DNA from 2 places in the Streptomyces daghestanicus genome. Region 2 is predicted to be linked to the other one. Evidence: predicted binding sites of a transcription regulator. Region 2 holds the regulator's gene; the other holds the start of a gene.
What was found. Region 2 encodes HspR, which represses chaperone genes until heat shock. Its sites were predicted from a motif close to TTGAGNNNNNNNNNCTCAA; they were not measured.
Positions count from the first base shown of each region.

Region 1: lon (endopeptidase La) is a predicted target of HspR. The motif match lies at 3,023-3,041, and genes of this name have one in related genera.

Region 1 is NZ_BNDX01000008.1:918,590-929,744, reverse strand. It holds gene Sdagh_RS13560 (HAMP domain-containing sensor histidine kinase) at 264-1,388, opposite strand; gene Sdagh_RS13555 (response regulator transcription factor) at 1,385-2,125, opposite strand; gene Sdagh_RS13550 (spermidine synthase family protein) at 2,239-2,916, opposite strand; gene lon (endopeptidase La) at 3,064-5,481, shown strand; gene Sdagh_RS13540 (lysozyme) at 5,532-6,359, opposite strand; gene Sdagh_RS13535 (MarR family winged helix-turn-helix transcriptional regulator) at 6,590-7,084, shown strand; gene Sdagh_RS13530 (protein phosphatase 2C domain-containing protein) at 7,107-7,892, opposite strand; gene Sdagh_RS13525 (sensor histidine kinase) at 8,313-11,155, shown strand, end outside.
Region 2 is NZ_BNDX01000008.1:1,945,217-1,956,371, reverse strand. It holds gene Sdagh_RS18330 ((Fe-S)-binding protein) at 1-612, opposite strand, end outside; gene dnaK (molecular chaperone DnaK) at 1,047-2,900, shown strand; gene grpE (nucleotide exchange factor GrpE) at 2,897-3,571, shown strand; gene dnaJ (molecular chaperone DnaJ) at 3,605-4,783, shown strand; gene Sdagh_RS18310 (heat shock protein transcriptional repressor HspR) at 4,790-5,239, shown strand; gene Sdagh_RS18305 (PA14 domain-containing protein) at 5,326-7,755, opposite strand; gene Sdagh_RS18300 (sugar ABC transporter substrate-binding protein) at 8,051-9,154, shown strand; gene Sdagh_RS18295 (helix-turn-helix transcriptional regulator) at 9,233-10,264, shown strand; gene Sdagh_RS18290 (helix-turn-helix transcriptional regulator) at 10,227-11,155, opposite strand, start outside.

The DNA of each region.
Region 1 (11,155 bases), 1.0 Mb from region 2:
CCGCTTCACAAGGTGATGGACAGCGGGAATAAAGGCTACGCCTCCCCGGGCGAGAAGGTCAGGCCGGGCCGGGCCATCGTCGCGTAAGTCACATCGCGGCGGGTGTTTCGGCGCTGGAAATGGCGGGAAACAAGCGTGGTTCCGCGTCGAACGGGAACAGGAAAACAGGCCCGGGTGCCCCAGCGGGCCGGGCCTCTGCGTGCTCACACGTGTCCGTCAGCGCGAACGTCTGTGGATCATGCGGCTCCGATGAGCACCCTACGTCAACTCGTCGTCGTCGGCAGGCCCGGAAGGGTGACGAGGATGCGGCAGCCGCGCTCGGATTCGGCCACTCCGATCCGGCCGCCGTGCAGGTCCACCGCCCAGCGGGCGATCGCCAGGCCCAGGCCGGTGCCCCCGTCGCTGCCCGGCCCGTGCGGCCGGGTCACCGCACCCCGGTTGAACCGCTCGAAGACCCGGTGCCACTCCGACCGGGGGATGCCGGGGCCCTCGTCGATGACCTCCAGCTCCAGCGAGTCCGGCAGCGCGCCCGGGCGCGCCCGGACCGTCACCCGGCCGTGCGGCGGGCTGTGCTTGACCGCGTTGTCGATCAGGTTGGCGACCACCTGGTGGATGCGCTCGGGGTCGGCGAGGGCGGTCAGGTCCAGCGGGTCGACGTCGAGGTGCAGGTGGACGTCGGTACGGGTGTGGCTGCCGGAGCCGGTGGCCATGCCCGCGCGGGCGGAGGCGACCATGTTGGCCTCCTTCAGCACGCCCGACAGGTACGGCCACACCTCGAAGCGGCGGGTGCGCAGCGGTACGACGCCGTTGTCCAGGCGGGAGAGGTCCAGCAGGGTCTCCACCAGCCGGCCGAGCCGCTCGGTCTGCCGCAGGGCCGTGCGCATGGTCTCCGGGTCGGCCTCGGTGACCCCGTCGACGATGTTCTCCAGCACGGCGCGCAGACCCGCGATGGGGGTGCGCAGCTCGTGCGAGACGTTCGCCACGAGTTCCTTGCGCTGGCGGTCCTGGGCCTCCAGGTCGTCGGCCATGTGGTTGATGGTCCCGGCCAGGTCCCCCAGCTCGTCCCGGCGGTTCTCGCGCACCCGGCGGGTGTAGTCGCCGTGCGAGATGGACCGGGCGACCGCGTTCATCTCGTCCAGCGGCGCGGTCAGCGAGTGCGCCACGAACTGCGTGATCAGCAGCGTGGCGATCATCGAGAAGACCGTGATGAAGCGCAGCTCGGTCTTGGTGTGCACGGCTATCACCGACAGGCCGGTGGTGATCAGCACCGAGGTGACGACCAGCGCGCCGAGCTTGGTCTTGATCGAGAACGGGCGTACGCCGCCCCAGGGTTCCCCGGTGTCCCGGGGGCCGGGGCTCCTCCGTGCGGCCTGCCGCCCCGCGCTCATGGCGTCGGTGTCTCCAGCGCGTAGCCCACACCGTGCACGGTGCGGATGCGCTCGGCGCCGATCTTCCGGCGCAGCGCCTTGATGTGGCTGTCGACGGTCCGGGTGCCGGAGGCGTCGGCCCAGTCCCACACCTCGGCCAGCAACTGCTCGCGGGAGAGCACCGCGCGGGGCGTGTTCGCCAGGCAGACCAGCAGGTCGAACTCGGTCGGGGTGAGGTGGACGTCCTCGCTGCGCACCCGCACCCGGCGCTGCGCGTGGTCGATCTCCAGTTCGCCCAGGCGGAGGATGCCGCTGCGCGGCGTCGAGGCGGCGACCACCGCCCGCTCCACGCGCCGCAGCAGCACGTGGACCCGGGCGGCCAGCTCGCGCATCGAGAACGGCTTGGTCATGTAGTCGTCGGCGCCGACGCCGAGCCCGACCAGCATGTCCGTCTCGTCGTCGCGGGCGGTGAGCATGAGCACCGGCACCGGGCGCTGCGCCTGGACCCGGCGGCAGACCTCCAGGCCGTCGAAGCCGGGCAGCATGATGTCGAGGATCAGCAGGTCGGGCTGCCAGGCCTCGGCGGTGTCGACGGCGGCCGGGCCGTCGCCGGCCGTCTGCACCAGGAAGCCCTCGGCGCGCAGGCGGGTCGCGATGGCGTCCACGATCGTCTGATCGTCCTCGACCACCAGCACCCGGCGCTGCGCGCCCTGCGTAGCCGTCGCCGTGCCGTTGTGGGAGGTGTGTGTCTGCTCCATCGCCCGCCCCTGAGGTGTGCTTTACGGAATCCGTGGGGTGATCCCATGGCTGCGGTCGACGCTTGAATGATCCGCGTCAGAGCAGCAGCGTACGGGGAGTCACCACGGCTTTGCTATCCAGCCCTGACGCCGAGATGCACGACGTCCGGAACGCCCCGGGCAACGGGGATCTCTTCGGTACGCACCTGCTGGAAACCGGCATTACGCAAGGTTTCTTCGAAAACCGGGGAGGGCTGCGCGGACCACACGGCGAGCACCCCGCCGGGCCTCAACAGCCGTGCGCAGCCCGCGAGTCCGGACGGTCCGTAGAGCCCTTCGTTGCCCTCGGTGACGGTCCAGTCGGGGCCGTTGTCGATGTCGAGGCAGAGCGCGTCGTATGTGTCGGACGTCTCATTGACGTAGGCCACCAGGTCCGCCTCGACGATCTCGGTGCGGGGGTCGGCCAGCGCCTCGCGGGTCAGCCCGGCCAGCGGGCCGTCGCGGTGCCAGTCGATGACGGCCGGCTCGCGCTCGACCACCGTGATCCGGCCCCAGCGGGGGCCGGCCGCCGCGTGCGCCAGCGAGAAGCCGACGCCGAGGCCGCCGATCAGCACATGGGGCGCGGGGCGGCCGGCGGGCAGCGCGGCCAGCGCCGCGTCGACCAGCAGCCGTTCCGAGCGGCCGTCGGAGGTGTCCATCAGGAAGCAGCCGTTGGCGATGATCTGCAGCAGCTCTCCGTGCCGGCGCAGCACGACCTCGCCGTAGGGGCCCTCGCGGCGGTCCAGGACTTCGGGAATTTCGTGGACGGGCATTCCGTCATCCTGGCACCCCCTTCGCGGGGCCCCCGGCACGGTGATCGCCGAGAGCGAACACGGGACCGGGAACAACGGCTGGCCCCCGGGCATTGAGTCGATGTACTTGAGTGCATACAGCTCAACTTGACTGCCGAAGGGGAGATCATGGCTGCTGAGTCCACGCCGTTCACGTCGCTCGCCCTGCCCGTGCTGCCGCTCGACGACGAGGTCGTGCTGCCGGGGATGGTGGTCCCGCTCGATCTGAACGACTCCGAGGTCCGGGCCGCGGTGGAGGCCGCCCAGGCCGCCGCCCGCTCCGAGCCCGGCAAGCCGCGGGTGCTGCTGGTGCCCCGGATCGACGGGACGTACGCGGGTACCGGCGTGCTCGGCACCGTCGAGCAGGTCGGCCGGCTGGCCGACGGCGACCCGGGCGCGCTGATCCGCGGCCGGAACCGGGTGAAGATCGGCGCCGGCACCACCGGTCCCGGCGCCGCGCTGTGGGTCGAGGGGACCCGGATCGACGAGACCGTGCCCGACCCGCTGCCGGGCCAGGTCGCCGAACTCGTCAAGGAGTACAAGGCCCTCGCCACCGCCTGGCTGCGCAAGCGCGGCGCCTGGCAGGTCGTGGACCGCGTCCAGGCCATCGAGGACGTCTCCGCGCTCGCCGACAACTCCGGCTACTCGCCGTTCCTGACCACCGCCCAGAAGGTCGAGCTGCTGGAGACCTCCGACCCGGTGGCCCGGCTGCGGCTCGCCACCGCGCAGTTGCGCGAGCACCTCGCCGAGCAGGACGTCGCAGAGACCATCGCCAAGGACGTCCAGGAGGGCGTCGACAAGCAGCAGCGCGAGTTCCTGCTCCGCCGCCAGCTCGAAGCGGTCCGCAAGGAGCTGCGCGAGCTGAACGGCGACGGCAAGGACCCCGCCGAGGAGTCCGACGACTACCGCGCCCGGGTGGAGGCCGCCGACCTGCCCGAGAAGGTCCGCGAGGCCGCCCTCAAGGAGGTCGACAAGCTGGAGCGCTCCTCCGACCAGTCGCCCGAGGGCTCCTGGATCCGCACCTGGCTCGACACGGTCCTGGAGATGCCGTGGAACGAGCGCACCGAGGACGCCTACGACATCCAGGGCGCCCAGCGGGTCCTGGACGCCGAGCACGCGGGCCTTCAGGACGTGAAGGAGCGCATCACCGAGTACCTGGCGGTCCGCAAGCGCCGCGCCGACCGGGGCCTCGGCGTCGTCGGCGGCCGGCGCGGCGGCGCGGTCCTCGCCCTGGTCGGCCCGCCCGGCGTCGGCAAGACCTCGCTCGGCGAGTCCGTCGCCCACGCGATGGGCCGCAAGTTCGTCCGGGTCGCCCTCGGCGGCGTCCGCGACGAGGCGGAGATCCGCGGTCACCGCCGTACGTACGTCGGCGCGCTGCCCGGCCGGATCGTACGGGCGATCAAGGAGGCCGGGTCGATGAACCCGGTGGTCCTCCTCGACGAGATCGACAAGGTCGGCTCCGACTTCCGGGGCGACCCGGCGGCGGCGCTGCTGGAGGTCCTGGACCCGGCCCAGAACCACACCTTCCGCGACCACTACCTGGAGGTCGAACTCGACCTCTCCGACGTGGTGTTCCTGGCCACCGCCAACGTGCTCGAAGCCATCCCGGAGGCCCTGCTCGACCGCATGGAGCTGGTCCGCCTCGACGGCTACACCGAGGACGAGAAGGTCGTCATCGCCCGCGACCACCTGCTCCCGCGCCAGCTGGAGCGGGCCGGTCTGGACGCCGAGGAGGTGGGCATCGACGAGGGCGCGCTGCGCAAGCTGGCCGGGGAGTACACCCGGGAGGCGGGCGTGCGCACCCTGGAGCGGTCCATCGCGCGGCTGCTGCGCAAGGTGGCGGCCCAGCACGAACTGGGCTCGCGGAAGCTGCCGTTCACCGTCGGCGCGGACGACCTGCGCGACCTGATCGGCCGGCCGCACCACGTGCCCGAGTCCGCCCAGGACCCGGCCGAGCGCCGCACCGCGGTGCCGGGCGTGGCCACCGGCCTGGCGGTCACCGGGGCAGGCGGTGACGTCCTCTACGTGGAGGCGTCGCTGGCCGACCCGGAGACGGGCGCGGCGGGGCTGACCCTGACCGGGCAGCTCGGTGACGTGATGAAGGAGTCGGCGCAGATCGCCCTGAGCTTCCTGCGCTCGCACGGCGCCGAGCTGGAACTGCCGGTCGGTGACCTGAAGGACCGGGGCGTGCACATCCACTTCCCGGCGGGCGCGGTGCCCAAGGACGGCCCGAGCGCGGGCGTCACGATGACGACGGCGCTGGCGTCCCTGCTGTCCGGCCGGCTGGTCCGCACGGACGTGGCGATGACCGGCGAGGTCTCGCTGACCGGGCGGGTGCTGCCGATCGGCGGGGTGAAGCAGAAGCTGCTCGCCGCCCACCGCGCCGGGGTCACCACGGTGATCATCCCCAAGCGGAACGAGCCCGACCTGGACGACGTCCCCCAGGAGGTGCTGGACACGCTCGACGTCCACGCCGTCACCGACGTCCGCCAGGTGCTGGAGCTGGCGCTGGCGCCCGCGACCAGCGAGGTGCCGGTCGCGGCGTGACGCGGGGCGCGGGGCCCCCGGCGGAGACCGCCGGGGGCCCCGCGCCGCGTTCAGCCGTTGGCGAGCGCGACCACGCGGTCCAGCGCGCCGTTGAACCGGTTGTGGTCGCCGACGGTCGGCCCGGAGGAGGTGTACTGCCACATCGTGTAGTACGCCCAGCCGGCCGGCAGCGTCCCCACCGCGGTGGCGTACCGGGCGATCCAGAGCGGGTTGGCGGTGGCGAAGCCGCCGTAGTTCCCGGTGCACTCGGTCCACCAGCTCGTCGCCGTGTAGATGACGGCGTCCCGGCCGGTGCGGGCCTTGTAGGTGGCCAGGAAGTCACCGATCCAGGCGACCATCTGGCCCTGTGTCTTGCCGTAGCAGGAGGCCCCGTACGGGTTCCACTCGATGTCCAGGGCGCCGGGCAGCGTCCTCCCGTCCCGGGACCAGCCGCCGCCGTGGTCGACGAAGTAGTTGGCCTGGGCGGCGCCGCTGGTGGTGTCCGGGGTGGCGAAGTGGTACGCGCCGCGCACCATGCCGACGTTGTACGAGCCGTTGTACTGCTGGGCGAAGTACGGGTTGGTGTAGTACGTGCCTTCCGTGGCCTTGGCGTAGGCCCACTTGACCCCGCTGCTCCACAGGGTCGACCAGGCGACGTTGCCCTGGTGGCTGGAGACGTCGACGCCCTCGGTCTGGGTGGCGTCGCCGGGGACGGGGCTGCCGTGCTCCCCGTCGTGGGCCGGGACGCCCATGCCCAGGTACGCCGAGCCGCGGGGCGGCACGTCGGCGGCGGCCGAGGGCAGGGCGAGCAGGAGGGAGAGCGCCGAGACCGCGGCGGTCAGGCCGCCGAGGACGGCGGAGCGCCGGCGGCGGGCCGGTCCGGGTCTGTGCACGGGCAGGACGGGCATGACGGGCCTTTCGTGGGCTCGTGGTGCTCGGAAAGTGGCGTGAACATGCCATTGCGAGTGCGGGGCCCGACGCTACGCACGTAGACCCGCCGGGGGAAGGGGTGCCGGGAGCCGCCGTTGGTCTAAGCCTGCGAAATACTGGCCGAACTGCGGCGATGACGGCGCGCGGCGGAAACTTTCAGGAACGGTTTCAGGACCGGAGAACCGAGGCGGGAACTGACGTGCACGACAGCGGGAACGGCGGCGGACGCGAAGGCGGCACCGAGCGGACCGGAGGGGACACGCGGCAGCCGGAATTCCTCGCACTCGAACGCGAGCTGACGGTGCTGCTGCGCCGCGCCCGGGGCAATCAGGCCGAGATGGCCCGCGAGGTCCACCCCGACCTGGAGTCCTCGGCGTACGGGCTCCTGGTCCGGCTGGGGGAGTGCGGCGGGCAGCGCGCCACGGAACTCGCCGCCTTCATCGGCGTCGGCAAGGCGACGATGTCCCGCCAGTTGCGCGCCCTGGAGGACCTCGGTCTGATCGCCCGCGAACCCGACCCCGCCGACGGCCGGGCCTGGCTGGTCGACCTCACCCCGGAGGGACGCGAGCGGGTCCGCCGGGTCCGCGAGGCCCGCCGCGCCCGCTACGCCGGCCGCCTCGCCGACTGGGACCCCCGGGAGGTCGCGGAACTCGCCCGGCTGCTGCACGAACTCAACCGGGGCATGGAGAAGTGACCCGCCGCGGGGGCCGCCCCGCTCACAGCTCGACGTAGACCACGGTCGCGTCGTCGTGCGTCTTGCTCCGCCCCAGGTACGCCCGTTCCGTGTCGTCCCGCTCCAGCCGGCGCACCCGGTCCACCAGGTTCTGGGCGCCCTCCTTGCGGAGGACGCCCAGCAGGTCCGTCCAGTCGCCCTCGCCGAACTTCTCCACCCAGCGGGCCGCCCCGTCCGTCAGCGCCGCGAGCGCCCGCACCGCGCCGCGCGGCAGTGTCCCCGTCACCGCGCGCGCCGCCACCGCCGGATCGGCCGCCGCCGTGAAGAAGCCGCCCTCCTTGTTGCGCAGGGTCGCGTCCACCAGGGCTTCGGTGGCGAGCGCCGACCGGGGCAGCCGGGCCAGCCGGTCGTCCAGGAGGGCGGTGACCGCGCCGTCGGGCGCCTCGACCAGCAAGGCCGAGTCGGACAGGACCAGGTACTCGACGGACTCCGGTGACCAGCGGGCCAGAACCACCGTCGCCTGCGGTGTCCTGGGGTGAGAAAGGTCACAAGTTTCCGCGTGTGCCTCGGCGGTATCCGCGATGGCGCGGGACAGCGCGTCGGCGAGAGGAACATCCGGGAGTGAAACGGTCAGCCGGGTCAGCGCCCCACCGAGGCGCGCCGTGAACCAGGGCACCGGGTGCGTACACCCCGGCGCCTCGCGCGGCGGGGTGACGCCGTCCAGGAGGACCACCGTGCCGCCCCGTCCGGACGCCGGAAGCGCGACGCTCGCGAAGTCCTCGTTGGGCAGGCCGGACATGCCGGGTTCCGAGACCAGATCCGTACGCATCGGACCAGTCTGCCCGAGCGCCGCGCGGCCTCCGCGACGTACCGGCGGACGGACCGGAGGCGCCGCGCCGGTGCAGGTCAACCGCCGGATTTCTGACGGAATACCGTACTCCGGGAAGGCGCGGCGGCACATCCTGCCACCGCCCCGCCGCCGGAGTCCAACCGGCGTGCGGCGCGGGCCCGTCGGCCGCCGGCCGGCGACTTGCTCCCCAACTCACCTCCGGGGTTCACTCCTTCGGGTGGCGGGCCAGGTGTTGCACACCCGTTGCCCACAGGCACTGGGAGGGTCGGGAGCCGGTGGCGGTCCCGCCCCGTCCGAGCACGGACGACGGCTCGGCGACGGACGACGCACGGGCCGGCCGGCCAGTTGACGGAGCGCCACCCGGCCCCACGGGTACACGAGTCAGGAATGCGAGCACCGGTGCAGAAGACGCGGCCTCGTCGCAAAGGCAAGCAGACGGCCCCCGCCGGGGGTCCGGAGCGAACCCCCGTCACCCCCGCCCCGGGAGCCCCCGCCGGAACCGGAACCTCCGCTCCGGGCGGCCCGGCCGGCACCGCGGTCCCCGCCCAGCCACCCGCCCCGGGGCCCGTCGTGGGCAAGGGCCGCCCCACCCACGTACGGAACCGGCTGATCATCGCCGTCCTCGTGGTGGCCGCCGCCATCGCCGGCGCCGGAGCGCCCTCGGTCGTCGCCGCCTCCGGGCAGCTGCACGACTCCCAGGACCTGGTCACGCTCGCCGAGCGGACCCAGGACGCGCTCACCCTCGCCCACTCGCTGGCCGACGAACGCGACGAGGTCACCCCCTACATCGCCGCCGGCCGCCCCGAGTCCAGGGCGCCCTCCGAGCAGCGCGGCTCCCGCGTCGACCGGCAGGTCGAGGAGCTGCGCGCCGACCCCGACACGCCCGCCGCCCTGCGCGAGGACCTCGACGCCGTCGCCGCGCTGCGCCGGGCCGCGCTCAGCGGCAAGAGCAGCGCCCTCGAAGCGCACGACGCCTACTCGGCCGCCGTCACCGAACTCCACGGCCTCGCCGAGGAGCTGGCCGAGAAGATGCCGCCCCGCGCGGGCGCCGGGGCGTACGCGCTGGCCGAGCTGGACTCCGCCGTCCAGCAGGCCGCCGCCGCCCGGGGACTGCTGCTGGCCGCCCTCAGCGTGCCGAGCAGCACCCGGACCACGTACGACCCGGTCACCGGCCTGCCCACCGAGACCAGCACCACCTCCGGCGCCGACGGCAAGACCCGCGACGCCCTGGCCGCCGCCGCGCAGGAGGCCCGGGTGCGCTCCGACGCCGCCCTCGCCGCCTTCCGCGAGGGCGCCCCGGAGGCGACCGAGGAGCGCTACGACGCCACGGTCACCGGACCCGAGGCCGACGCCGCCGAGAAGTACCTGGCCGAGCTGACCGACCAGCCGTCCCTCTCCGACGACGACCTCACGACCGACGTCACCAAGCTGTCCGCCGCCCTCTCCGCCCGCGTCGACGCCATGCGCGGCGCCGAGTCCGCCCTCTACGAGCGGCGCGCCGACGACCTCGCGCGGCTCCGCGACGACGACGTCACCGCGCTGGAGATCCGCGTCGCCGTGCTCGGCGCGCTGATGCTGCTGGCCGTGGGCGTCGCCACCGCGCTGGCCCGCAGCCTCACCCGGCCGCTGTCGGTGCTGCGCCGCGGCACCGCCCGCCTCGCCGAGGCCGAGAACCCGGCCGCCGAGGAACCCCTCACCTTCACCGGCCGCAACGACGAGTTCGCCAAGGCCGTCCGCTCCGTCAACGCCCTGCACGCGCACGCCGCAGCCCTCGCCGAGCGCGTCACCACCCTGGAGTCCGACCGCAAGCACCTGGTCGGCCAGCGGCAGAAGATGGCCGACGCCCGTGAGGAGCTGCGCGCGGAACTCGCCGAGTCCGCCACCAAGCTGGCGCAGGTCCGCCAGAGCGTCGGCGCCACCTACGTCAACCTCGCGCTGCGCACCCTCGCCCTGGTGGAGCGGCAGCTCGGCGTCATCGAGTCGCTGGAGGAGCGGGAGCAGGACCCGGACCGGCTGGCCACCCTCTTCAAGCTCGACCACTTCGCCACCGTGATGCGCCGGCACAGCGAGAACCTCCTCGTCCTCGCCGGCACCGAGCACGGCCGGCACAGCGCCGGCCCGGTGCCGCTGGTCGACGTGGTCCGCGCCGCCGTCAGCGAGATCGAGCGCTACGAGCGGGTCCGCATCGCCGCGCTGCCGCCGCACGCCCACGTGGTCGGCTTCGCCGCCGACGACCTCTCCCACCTGCTGGCCGAACTCCTGGAGAACGCCACCTCGTTCTCGCCGCCGGAGCTGCCCGTGGAGATCTCCGGCTGGCTGCTGGAGACCGGCGAGGTCATGCTCTCCGTCCAGGACGAGGGCATCGGCATGGAGGAGGAGCGACTGCGGCGGCTCAACGCCCGCCTCACCGACTTCGACCCGGACGCCCCCTACGAGCAGGAGGAGGGCGAGGACGGCCTCGGGCTCGGCCTGTACGTCGTCGCCCGGCTCGCCCACCGGCACGGCGTCCGGGTGCGGCTGCGCGAGCAGAAGCAGGGCGGTGTCGCCGCCGTCGTGGTGCTGCCCGAGACGGTGCTGGCCCCGGCCACGCCGGCCGCCGTCGCCCCGTCCGCCCCCGCCGCCGGCACCCCGTCCGGCGTCTCCCTGCCGGGCGCCGACGCCGAGGTCAACTCCAACGTCCTGCCGGGCCGTTCGGAGACCGGCGCAGAGGGCGCCGACCCGCTGGTGTCGGCGGCGGAGGAAGCGGTACGGAAGGCGGACGCGTCGCCCGCGGCGGCCACCGAGGCCGAGCCGGACGCGTCGCCCGCGTCGCCGGAGCCGGAACCCGACGTGACGCCGGACGCGTCGCCCGCGTCGCCGGAGCCGGAGCCGGAGCCGGAGCCGGAGCCGGAGCCGGAGCCGGACGTGACGCCGGGCGCGGCGACCGAGCCCGAGCCGGAAGCGGGGGCCCGGCCGGGTGTGACGCCCCGGCCGGAAGCGGACCTCCCCGCCGACGCGGCCCCCGCGCCCGAGACCACCCCCGCGCCCGAGACCACCCCCGCGCCCGAGACCACCCCCGCGCCCGAGACCACCCCTGCGCCGGCGGTCCCCACCGCCACCGGCGCGCCCACGGAAACCGCCGTTTCCACGGGAACCACCGGCCCCGCGGAGGCCCTCGCCCCCGCGGCGGTCCCCGAGGAAACCCCCGGCACCCCGGCGGGAGCCACCCCGCCCCCCACCGAGAACTCCCCGGAGTCCGTCTC
Region 2 (11,155 bases):
GGACAGGCTCAGTCCCTTGAGCGCGGCGACCACCGGGTACGAGATGAAGAAGGACGCCTCGTAGCCGTCGACGTGGTGCAGGGCGCCCTCCAGGGCGTGCAGCATGAAGATGCAGACGCCCACGATGAGGATGACGGCCTCGACGAAGTACGCCTGGCCGAAGTTGGAGCCCCCGAAGCGGGACTTGCGGCCCGGCCGGCGCGGGTGGCTGAGCTGCCGGACGACGATCAGCGTGAGGATGCCGAGCACGGTCATCGTGCCGATGAACTCGACGAACACGTTGTACGGCGCCCAGTCGCCGAGGACCGGCAGGATCCAGTCGGCCTGGAAGAGCTGGCCGATCGCGTTGACGATGGTCAGCAGCAGGGAGAAGAAGCCCACCGCCACGAACCAGTGCGCGACGCCGACGATGCCCCAGCGGTTCATCCGGGTGTGGCCGAGGAACTCCCTGACCACCGTGAGGGTGCGCTGCGCGGGGGCGTCGGTCCGGGTGCCGGCCGGTACGGGCTGGCCCAGCCGCATGTAGTTGACGATCTGCAGGACAGCGCGGGCGAAGAGTGCCACGCCGACCACGATCAGAACCAGCGACACGATGATCGCGGCGAGTTGCATTTGGGGGCTCCTCGGGCCTGCGAGGTTTCGAGGGGGCTGTGTGGTGCGGAGCTGCCGGGTTGCTCGGCTGCTCGGTGTTACTGAGCGGTAGCTTATGCAGTCCGTCTGAGACTACCCCTATCCTCCGCCGCACTGTAGTCGGGCGTGTGGTGATCTGTGTCGCTGAGGCGACCCTGACCGGAGCGGCCCGGTCCGCCCGGGTGTGCCCCCGCCGCCGCGCCGCTGGTCCTGCCCCGGCGGGGTACTCGAACGCGTCGGCGAGGGGATGTCCGGTGCGAGAAGCGTGCCCCCGCTCATGTTTTCGCTGGTCGGCGCGGTGTTGCGTGTAAGGAACGGATAAGAGTTGAGTCCAGTTGACTCAGGTCTATTGACCCGGCGGACGTCGTGGTGCACACTTGAGCCTGTTCCACTCAAGTCAGCTGGAGGAATCAACCATGGCACGTGCGGTCGGCATCGACCTGGGCACGACTAACTCCGTCGTCAGCGTTCTGGAGGGCGGCGAGCCCACCGTCATCACCAACGCCGAGGGCGCCAGGACCACGCCGTCCGTCGTCGCCTTCGCGAAGAACGGTGAGGTGCTGGTCGGCGAGGTCGCCAAGCGTCAGGCGGTCACGAACGTCGACAGGACCATCCGGTCGGTCAAGCGCCACATGGGCACCGACTGGAAGATCAACCTGGACGGCAAGGACTTCAACCCGCAGCAGATCAGCGCCTTCGTGCTGCAGAAGCTGAAGCGGGACGCCGAGGCCTACCTGGGCGAGAAGGTCACCGACGCGGTGATCACCGTTCCGGCGTACTTCAACGACGCCGAGCGCCAGGCCACCAAGGAGGCCGGCGAGATCGCGGGCCTGAACGTCCTGCGCATCGTCAACGAGCCGACCGCCGCCGCGCTGGCGTACGGCCTCGACAAGGACGACCAGACGATCCTCGTCTTCGACCTCGGTGGCGGCACCTTCGACGTGTCCCTCCTGGAGATCGGCGACGGCGTCGTCGAGGTGAAGGCCACCAACGGTGACAACCACCTCGGTGGTGACGACTGGGACCAGCGCGTCGTCGACTACCTGGTGAAGCAGTTCCAGTCCGGTCACGGCGTGGACCTCTCCAAGGACAAGATGGCGCTCCAGCGCCTGCGCGAGGCCGCCGAGAAGGCGAAGATCGAGCTGTCCTCGTCCACCGAGACCTCGATCAACCTGCCCTACATCACGGCCTCCGCCGAGGGCCCGCTGCACCTGGACGAGAAGCTCACCCGCGCCCAGTTCCAGCAGCTGACCGCCGACCTGCTGGAGCGCTGCAAGACGCCGTTCCACAACGTCATCAAGGACGCCGGCATCCAGCTCAGCGAGATCGACCACGTCGTTCTCGTCGGTGGCTCCACCCGTATGCCCGCCGTCGCCGAACTGGTCAAGGAACTGACCGGCGGCAAGGAGGCCAACAAGGGTGTGAACCCGGACGAGGTCGTCGCCATCGGCGCCTCCCTCCAGGCCGGTGTCCTCAAGGGCGAGGTCAAGGACGTCCTGCTCCTCGACGTCACCCCGCTGTCCCTCGGCATCGAGACCAAGGGCGGCATCATGACCAAGCTCATCGAGCGGAACACGACGATCCCGACCAAGCGGTCCGAGATCTTCACCACCGCCGAGGACAACCAGCCGTCCGTGCAGATCCAGGTCTACCAGGGCGAGCGCGAAATCGCGGCGTACAACAAGAAGCTCGGGATGTTCGAGCTGACCGGTCTGCCGCCGGCGCCCCGCGGCGTCCCGCAGATCGAGGTCTCCTTCGACATCGACGCCAACGGCATCATGCACGTGACCGCGAAGGACCTGGGCACGGGCAAGGAGCAGAAGATGACCGTCACCGGCGGCTCCTCGCTGCCGAAGGACGAGGTCGACCGGATGCGCCAGGAGGCCGAGCAGTACGCGGAGGAGGACCACCGCCGCCGCGAGGCCGCCGAGACCCGCAACCAGGGCGAGCAGCTCGTCTACCAGACGGAGAAGTTCCTCAAGGACAACGAGGACAAGGTCCCCGGTGACGTCAAGACCGAGGTCGAGACGGCCCTCACCGAGCTGAAGGAGAAGCTCAAGGGCGAGGACACCGCCGAGATCCGCACCGCCACCGAGAAGGTCGCCGCCGTCTCCCAGAAGCTGGGCCAGGCGCTGTACGCCGACGCCCAGGGCGCGCAGGCCGCCGGCGGCGAGGCCCCGGGTGCCGGCGCCGGCGCCGGTGCCAAGGCCGACGACGACGTGGTGGACGCCGAGATCGTCGACGACGAGCGCAAGGACGGTGCCGCGTGACGGAGGAGACCCCGGGTTTTGACGAGAAGCCCGACGTCCCCTCCGGCGCCGCCTCCGAAGACGCCGAGCCGAAGGCCGCCCCCTCCTCCTCGGAGGCGGGGGCGGCCCCGGCCGGGGACGCGAGCCAGGACGCGGGCCTGCTGGCCCAGCTGGACCAGGCGCGCACCGCGCTCAACGAGCGCACCGCGGACCTCCAGCGGCTCCAGGCCGAGTACCAGAACTACCGCCGCCGGGTCGAGCGGGACCGGGTCGCCGTCAAGGAGATCGCCGTCGCGAACCTCCTGACGGAACTCCTCCCGGTCCTCGACGACATCGGCCGCGCCCGGGAACACGGCGAACTGGTCGGCGGTTTCAAGGGCGTCGGCGAGTCGCTGGAAGCCGTCGCGGCCAAGCTGGGCCTCCAGCAGTTCGGCAAGGAGGGCGAGCCCTTCGACCCGACGATCCACGAGGCCCTGATGCACAGCTACGCGCCGGACGTCACCGAGACGACCTGCGTGGCGATCCTGCAGCCCGGGTACCGGATCGGCGAGCGCACCATCCGCCCCGCGCGGGTGGCCGTCGCCGAGCCCCAGCCCGGGGCGCAGACGGTCAAGCCGGCCGAGGAGAGCGAGAAGCCGGCCGACGCGGAGTCCGGCGACGACAAGGAGAGCGGTGGCCCGGCCGAGGGCTGATCTCGTGAGCAGCAGGAAGGAGGGACGTCGGGGATGAGCACCAAGGACTTCATCGAGAAGGACTACTACAAGGTCCTCGGCGTCCCCAAGGACGCCACCGACGCCGAGATCAAGAAGGCGTACCGGAAGCTCGCCCGCGAGAACCACCCGGACGCCAACAAGGGCAACGCCCAGGCGGAGGAGCGCTTCAAGGAGATCTCCGAGGCGAACGACGTCCTCGGCGACCCCAAGAAGCGCAAGGAGTACGACGAGGCCCGCGCCCTCTTCGGCAACGGCGGCTTCCGCCCGGGGCCGGGCGCGGGCGGCGGCACCTTCAACTTCGACCTGGGCGACCTCTTCGGCGGCGCCCAGGGCGGCGGACAGGGGGCCGGCGGCTTCGGCGGCGGGCTCGGTGACGTCTTCGGGGGCCTGTTCAACCGCGGCGCGGGCGGCGGCACCCGTACGCAGCCCAGGCGCGGCCAGGACATCGAGTCCGAGGTCACCCTGAGCTTCACGGAGGCCATCGAGGGCGCCACGGTCCCGCTGCGGATGTCCTCGCAGGCGCCCTGCAAGGCCTGTTCGGGCACCGGCGACAAGAACGGCACCCCGCGCGTCTGCCCGACCTGCGTCGGCACCGGCCAGGTCACCCGGGGCTCGGGCGGCGGCTTCTCGCTGACCGACCCGTGCCCGGACTGCAAGGGCCGCGGCCTGATCGCGGAGAACCCCTGCGACGTCTGCAAGGGCTCCGGGCGGGCCAAGTCCTCCCGGACGATGCAGGTCCGCATCCCGGCCGGGGTCTCCGACGGGCAGCGCATCCGGCTGCGCGGCAAGGGCACCCCGGGCGAGCGCGGCGGTCCGGCGGGCGACCTGTACGTGGTGGTGCACGTCAAGGAACACCCCGTCTTCGGCCGCAAGGGCGACAACCTCACGGTCACCGTCCCGGTGACGTACGCGGAGGCGGCGCTCGGCGGCGAGGTCCGGGTGCCCACCCTGGGCGGTCCGCCCGTCACGCTGAAGCTGCCGGCCGGGACGCCCAACGGGCGGACCATGCGCGCCCGCGGCAAGGGCGCGGTCCGCAAGGACGGCACCCGCGGCGACCTGCTGGTCACCGTCGAGGTGAGTGTCCCGAAGGATCTGACGGGGAAGGCTCGTGAGGCGCTGGAGGCGTTCCGCGAGGCGACCGCGGGTGAGGACCCGCGGGCGGAGCTGTTCCAGGCCGCGAAGGGAGATTGACATCAGATGGACGGTCGTCGGCGCAATCCGTATGAACTGACCGAGGACACCCCGGTCTACGTCATCTCGGTGGCGGCCCAGCTGTCCGGCCTGCACCCGCAGACCCTGCGTCAGTACGACCGTCTGGGCCTGGTCTCCCCGGACCGCACCGCCGGCCGGGGCCGCCGCTACTCGGCCCGGGACATCGAACTGCTCCGTCAGGTCCAGCAGTTGTCGCAGGACGAGGGCATCAACCTGGCCGGCATCAAGCGCATCATCGAGCTGGAGAACCAGGTCGCCGCGCTCCAGGCCAGGGTCGCCGAGATGGAGGCCGCCCTCGACGGCGCGGCGGCGGCGATGCGCCAGCGCGAGGCGGCGGTGCACGCGTCGTACCGCCGTGACCTGGTCCCGTACCAGGAGGTCCAGCAGACCAGCGCGCTGGTGGTGTGGCGGCCGAAGGGACGCCACACCGACTGAGACGCCCGAGCCGGACGAGCGTACGGAAGAAGGGGCCCGGATCGCATCCGGGCCCCTTCTTTCCGTCGTTCCGCGTCCGGGGCCGGTCAGAGCCAGGAGTCCCAGATGCCGTACGCCCGCTCGGTGGTGGCGGCGTCGGCGCCTGCGGCGTCGGTGCGCACGACCCGGTAGTAGTACAGGCCCAGGCGGTCCTCGTGGACCGTGGTGTCCATGTAGTACGCGCTGTCGCCCGCCACGCCCTGTTTCAGGGTGAGCCAGGAGGCGGTGGCCGGGTCCCAGCGCTCCACGCGGTAGCCGGCGAACCGGGCGCAGTCACCGAGGCCCGAGGACTCCGAGCAGCCCACGTACAGCTCCGGGTACTGGTCCTCGCGGACGTCCGTGCCGGTCCAGCCGGGCGGCCGGGTGTCGGGCAGGGTGACCGTGATGTCGGCGGTGTGGAAGGCGTCGGGTCCGGCGTAGGGGTCGATGAGTCCGGAGCCGTCCGAGGCGGCCACCCGGTAGACGTGCGCGGCGCCGTCCGGCACGGTCGGGCAGTAGATCTCGGTGGCGGTCAGGGAGCTGCCGGTCCAGCAGTTGTCCTCCCAGACCGTCTCGCCGGTCTCCGGGTCGGTGACGCCTTGCCAGACGGCGTACGACTGGACGTCGTCGTCGGCGGGCGGGGTCCAGGTCAGGTGGACGCCGAGCGGGATGATCTCGGCGGTCAGGTTCTCCACCGGGGCCGGGCGTTCGGTGTCCGGGGTGGTGGCGGTGGCGGCCGGGCCGGGCCGCGAGGCGTGGCCCTGCGGGTCGACGGTGACCACCCGGTACTCGTACGTCGTCTCGGACGCCCCGGAGACGTCCCAGCAGACCCCGTTGACCTGCTTGCGGCCGGCGTAGGAGGGCGCGTCGGAGCCCGACCAGGTCCAGTACGTCTTGGGCGCCTCCGGGGGCAGGTCGACCGAGCTGTTCGGCTTGCACAGGTCGACGGTGGTGGTCGCGCCGGTCGCCGGGTCGGTGCGCTCCAGGCGGTAGCCGAGCAGCGGGCCGTCGCCGTCGAAGGCCCATGGGTCGGTGCTGCTCCACTCGACCATCACGCCCTCGCCGAAGGGGTGGGCGGTGGTCCGGAAGGCGGGGATCGCCTCGGGCCGGGCGGCCAGGTCCACGGTGATCTCGGCGGGGGCGGCGGCGTTGCCCTTGGCGTCCAGCGCGCGCACCGCGTACCGGTAGGTGTCGCTCACCGCCGTGAGCTGGCGCGGGACGACCTCGGTGGCGGTCGTGGTCCCCGGCGCGGGCAGGGCGTCGAGCCAGCCGCCGGTGGCCGGGTCGTACTGGAGCACCTGGTAGGCGGTGGCGTCCCCGGCGGGGGACCAGAGCAGGTGCGGCACGCCGGAGCGGTACTCGACGCGGGCGTCGGCGACGGGGGCCGGCGGGGTGCGGTCGGCGGTGGTGAAGGTGGCGGCGGGCGAGTACGCCGACCAGTTGCCGGCCGCGTCCCGGGCCCGGCCCCGGTAGGTGACCTCGGCGCCGTCGGCCGGGGTGCCGGTGTCGCAGAAGGCGCCCTTGGCGGCGGTGGCGACGGTCGTCCAGGCATCCGAGGACGCCTTCCGCCGCTGGAGTTCGTAGAGCGCGATGTCGGCGGCGTTCGCCGCGGTGGTGACCAGTTCCGGGGCGGCGTAGGGCTGGTCGGCCGGGCAGGCGTCCATCTCCACGAACGGCGCCGCGGGCGGCGTCCGGTCGACGGTGGTGACGGGCTGGTCGGCCGTCCCCGCCGAGGTGTTGCCCGCCTTGTCGTAGGCGCGGACCTCGTAGTAGAAGACCTGGCCGGTCTTCGGGACGGTGGTGTCCGTGAACGAGGTGGAGGTGGTCGTGGCGAGCGGCTTGCTGCCGTACTCGGTGCCCTTCAGGCGGCGGTGGACGCGGTAGCCGACGAGGTCCATCTCCTTGTTCTTCGCCCAGGAGACCTTCGCCTTGCCGGTGGCCTCGTCGTACGTGACCGAGGCCCCGGTGGGGGTGAGCGGCTTGACCTTGTCGACGGAGGCGGAGGTGCGGGGGGTGTAGGCGAAGGTGACGTCCGCCTTGCCGGTCCAGTTCACGAAGTCGACGCGGAGGGTGTGCCTGCCCTTGGGGACCGTGACGTCGACGGTCTTCTTCCGGGTCGAGGACACGTTCTTCCACAGGTCGACCTTGCGGACGCCGTCGAGGTAGACGCGGATGCCGTCCTGGGCGGCGGCGGTGAAGGCGAACGGGCCGCCGGAGCCGAAGTCGCGGGTGACGGACCAGCGGACGCCGAAGCGGTCGGCCGGCAGTCCCTTGGCGGGCGCGCCGGAGCCCCAGTTCTGGTCGATCGCGGAGTCGCAGTCGGTCTTCTTCGGGGAGCCGGAGAAGGCGGTGTTCGCGAAGAACTGCCGGGTGAAGACGGGCGAGGCGCAGCTCGCGGCGGCGGAGGCGGGCGCGGCGGTGGTGAGCAGCCCGCCCGCGGTGGCGAGCACGACGGCGGCCGAGGCGGCGGCCGTGGTCGTGCGTCTGGCTGAGTTCATTCGGTCCTCTGATCGAAAACGGCGGGGGCCGCCGACGGCCCCGTGATCACGACTCGTGAGGAAAGGAGTTGGTTGTACGGATCTCGCGGGTCCTGATGGGGATGGGTGATGGCCTTTGTGTGAAGGGATGTTGGAGAAGAAGTCGTTCTGTTTTCATCGCGGGAGCGCTGCGTGATGTTGCCATCTCGTTAAGTGGTACCGCTTGACGGTGAGGTGGGTGGACGCGTTGTCTTTTCAGTCACCTGGGTCGCAAAGCGGCCACCGCGTCCGGAAGGCACCAGAAGTGATCTCCTGCATGCGCCGTATCGCCATGTCCGTGGCCGTGTCCACGATGGCCGTTTCGCTGACGGCCTGCGGTGCGCTCAACGTGTCGGGCGGCAGTGACACCGCGAGCCCGACCAAGGGCGACGACCTCACGGTGGGGCTGCTGCTGCCGGAGAAGGCCAACACGCGCTACGAGCAGTTCGACCACCCCATCTTCGAGAAGAAGGTCACCGACCTGACCGGCGGCCGGGGCACCGTCGAGTACGCCAACGCCGAGGCGAGCGCGAGCAAGCAGGCCGGGCAGATGCAGAAGATGATCGACGACCGGGTCGACGTCATCGTGCTGGACGCGGTCGACGCGCACGCCATCGCGGGCAGCGTGAAGAAGGCCAAGGACGCCGGCATCCCGGTGATCGCCTACGACCGGCTGGCCGAGGGCCCGATCGACGCGTACATCTCCTTCGACAACGAACTCGTCGGCGAGGTCCAGGGCCGCTCCCTGCTGGAGGCACTCGGCCCCGACGCCGCCGCCGACACCATCGTCATGATGAACGGCGCGCCGACCGACCCCAACGCCCGCCAGTTCAAGGCCGGCGCGCTCACCGAACTCGCCGGGAACCTGCGGATCGGCGCCGAGTACGACACCGAGGACTGGAAGCCGGAGAACGCCGAGAAGAACATGGCCGAGGCCATCGCGAAGCTCGGCGCGGACGGCATCGACGGCGTCTACTCCGCCAACGACGGCATGGCCGGCGGCGTCATCGAGGCGCTCAAGGCGGCCGGCGTCACCGAGCTGCCGCCCGTCACCGGCCAGGACGCCGACCTGGCGGCGGTGCAGCGGATCGTCTCCGGCGAGCAGTACATGAGCGTGTACAAGTCCTACCCCCAGGAGGCGGAGAGCGCCGCCGAGATGGCCGTGGCCCGCGTGCAGGGCAAGGACATCCAGTTCGACGCGCTCACCGCCGACCGCGTCGACAGCCCCACCGACAAGGACATCCCGGCCCAGCTCGTCACCGTCGTCGCCCTGACCAAGAAGAACATCAAGGACACCGTGGTCGCCGACGGCATCCACGAGGTCTCCGACATCTGCACCGCCGCGTACAAGGCGGACTGCGCGGCGATCGGCCTGAAGTAGGCCGCTTGTTGCACAGGCGGTCCCGGCCGCGCATAGTTGCGCTGCGGAAAGCGGCGGCAACCGGGGGTGGACTGGGCGATGGCCGGGCACGGGACGGACGGGCATCCACACGGTGCTGACCGACTGTGCGAGGCCGGGGACCAGGTGTACTCCCGTGCCGTGCGGCGGGGCCGGGTGCCGCGCGGGGACGCGGAGGCGGTGCCCTGTCTGCTGGACCTCGCCCTGCTGCACCCCGACCCCGACGACATGGGGTTCCTGGTGCCGACCGCGCCCCAGGAGGTCATGACCCGGCTGCTGCGCGAGGTGTACGACGAGGTCAGCGCCGGGCAGCGGCGGCTGGGCTCCGCGGTCGCCGCCGTCGAGCGGTACGCGGGGCTGGGGGAGCAGCGGCAGCCGGCGGCCGGCGAGGGCACCGCGATCCGGGTCCTGGACGGCCTGGCCCGCATCCAGGCGGCGATGGACGAGGCGACGCAGGCGTGCACGACCGAGGTGCTGACCGTGCAGCCCGGCGGCATCCGGCGCGAGCACGAGCTGTCCGAGGGGCTGCACCGGGCGCTGGCGCTGCGCGGGCGCGGCGTACGGATGCGCGACCTGTACACGCACGTCGCCCGGCACGGGCAGGGGCTGCTGCACTACATGGAGCTGATGGGCGACGCGGTGGAGGCGCGGACGCTGGACGAGGTGATCGACCGGCTGATCCTGTTCGACCGCACGGTGGCCTTCGTCCCCGCCAACGCCGAGCGGACCATGGCGCTGGAGCTGCGCCACCCGGCGCTGGTGGAGTACCTGGTGACCGTCTTCGAGCGGCTGTGGCGGCTGGCGCTGCCGCTGACCGCGCCGCTGCCGGAGACCGGCATCGACGGCATCTCGCACCGGGAGCGGTCGATCGCGGCGCTGCTGGCGGAGGGCCACCAGGACGCGGTGATCGCGGAGCGGCTGGGGATCAGCGTGCGCACCTGTCGGGCGCACATCGCCCGGCTGTCGGAGACGCTGGGCGCGGCGAGCCGCACACAGCTCGGCGTCCGCATCGCCCAGGCCGGCCTGGACGGCCCGCCCCGCACCCCGGCCCCGGTCAGGCGTCCCGGTCGAGAATCCCCGACCGCGCGATGAGATAGCCGAGCTGGGCACGGCTGTCGCTGCCTAGGGTGGCGGCGAGTTTGGCGATGTGGACGCGGGCGGTGCGCACGTTCATGCCGAGGTGGTCGGCGATGACGGCGTCGGTGTGCCCCTCCACCAGCAGGGCGGCCACCGCGCGCTGGCGCGGGGTGATGCCGTCCAGGGTGGGCGGCTGCTCGGCCTGCGGGTACATGGGAACGGCCAGCCGCCACAGGCGGTCGAAGACGGTGACGAAGTAGGTGATCAGCGCGGGGTGGCGGATCTCCAGGGCGAGGGTGCGGTCCTCGTTGGCGGGGATGTAGGCCACCCTGCGGTCCACGGTGATCAGGCGTTCGGTGACCTCGTCCAGGCTGCGGGCCTGCACGTCGCCGGTCAGCCGCTCGTAGCGGGCCAGGACGGTGGGCGCGTACCGCAGGGTGTGCTGGTAGAGGGCGCGGATGCGGCCACCGCGGGCGAGGAAGGCCTGGTCGCGTTCGATGACGGGTTCGTGGACCTGGGGCGGGGGGCCGATGTGAGCGCCGTGCGGCTGGATGGTCAGCACCTCGTCGGTCGCCTCGGCCATGACCTCGGCGATGGCCCGGCTGATCCGGTCCTTGCCGCTGAGCAGTCGTAGGGCCGGTGAGTCGTCGGCCGACGCGTGCGGGCCGCCGATGCGCAGCAACGGGGCGAAGGTCTCGGCGAGCCGCTCGCCGCGCCGCCGTTCACCGGCGACGCGCTCGTCGGAGGCGCGCAGGAGGCGGTGCAGGGCGACGGCGGGGGCCACGGGCTCCAGTCGGTCGGGAGTGTCGACCACCGGGCGGAGCAGACCGGAGTCGAGGAGGCACGGTGTCGCGTCGGCCGCCGCGGCCGGGAGGGGGCCGTCGCGCAGGGCGCGGGTGTACAGCT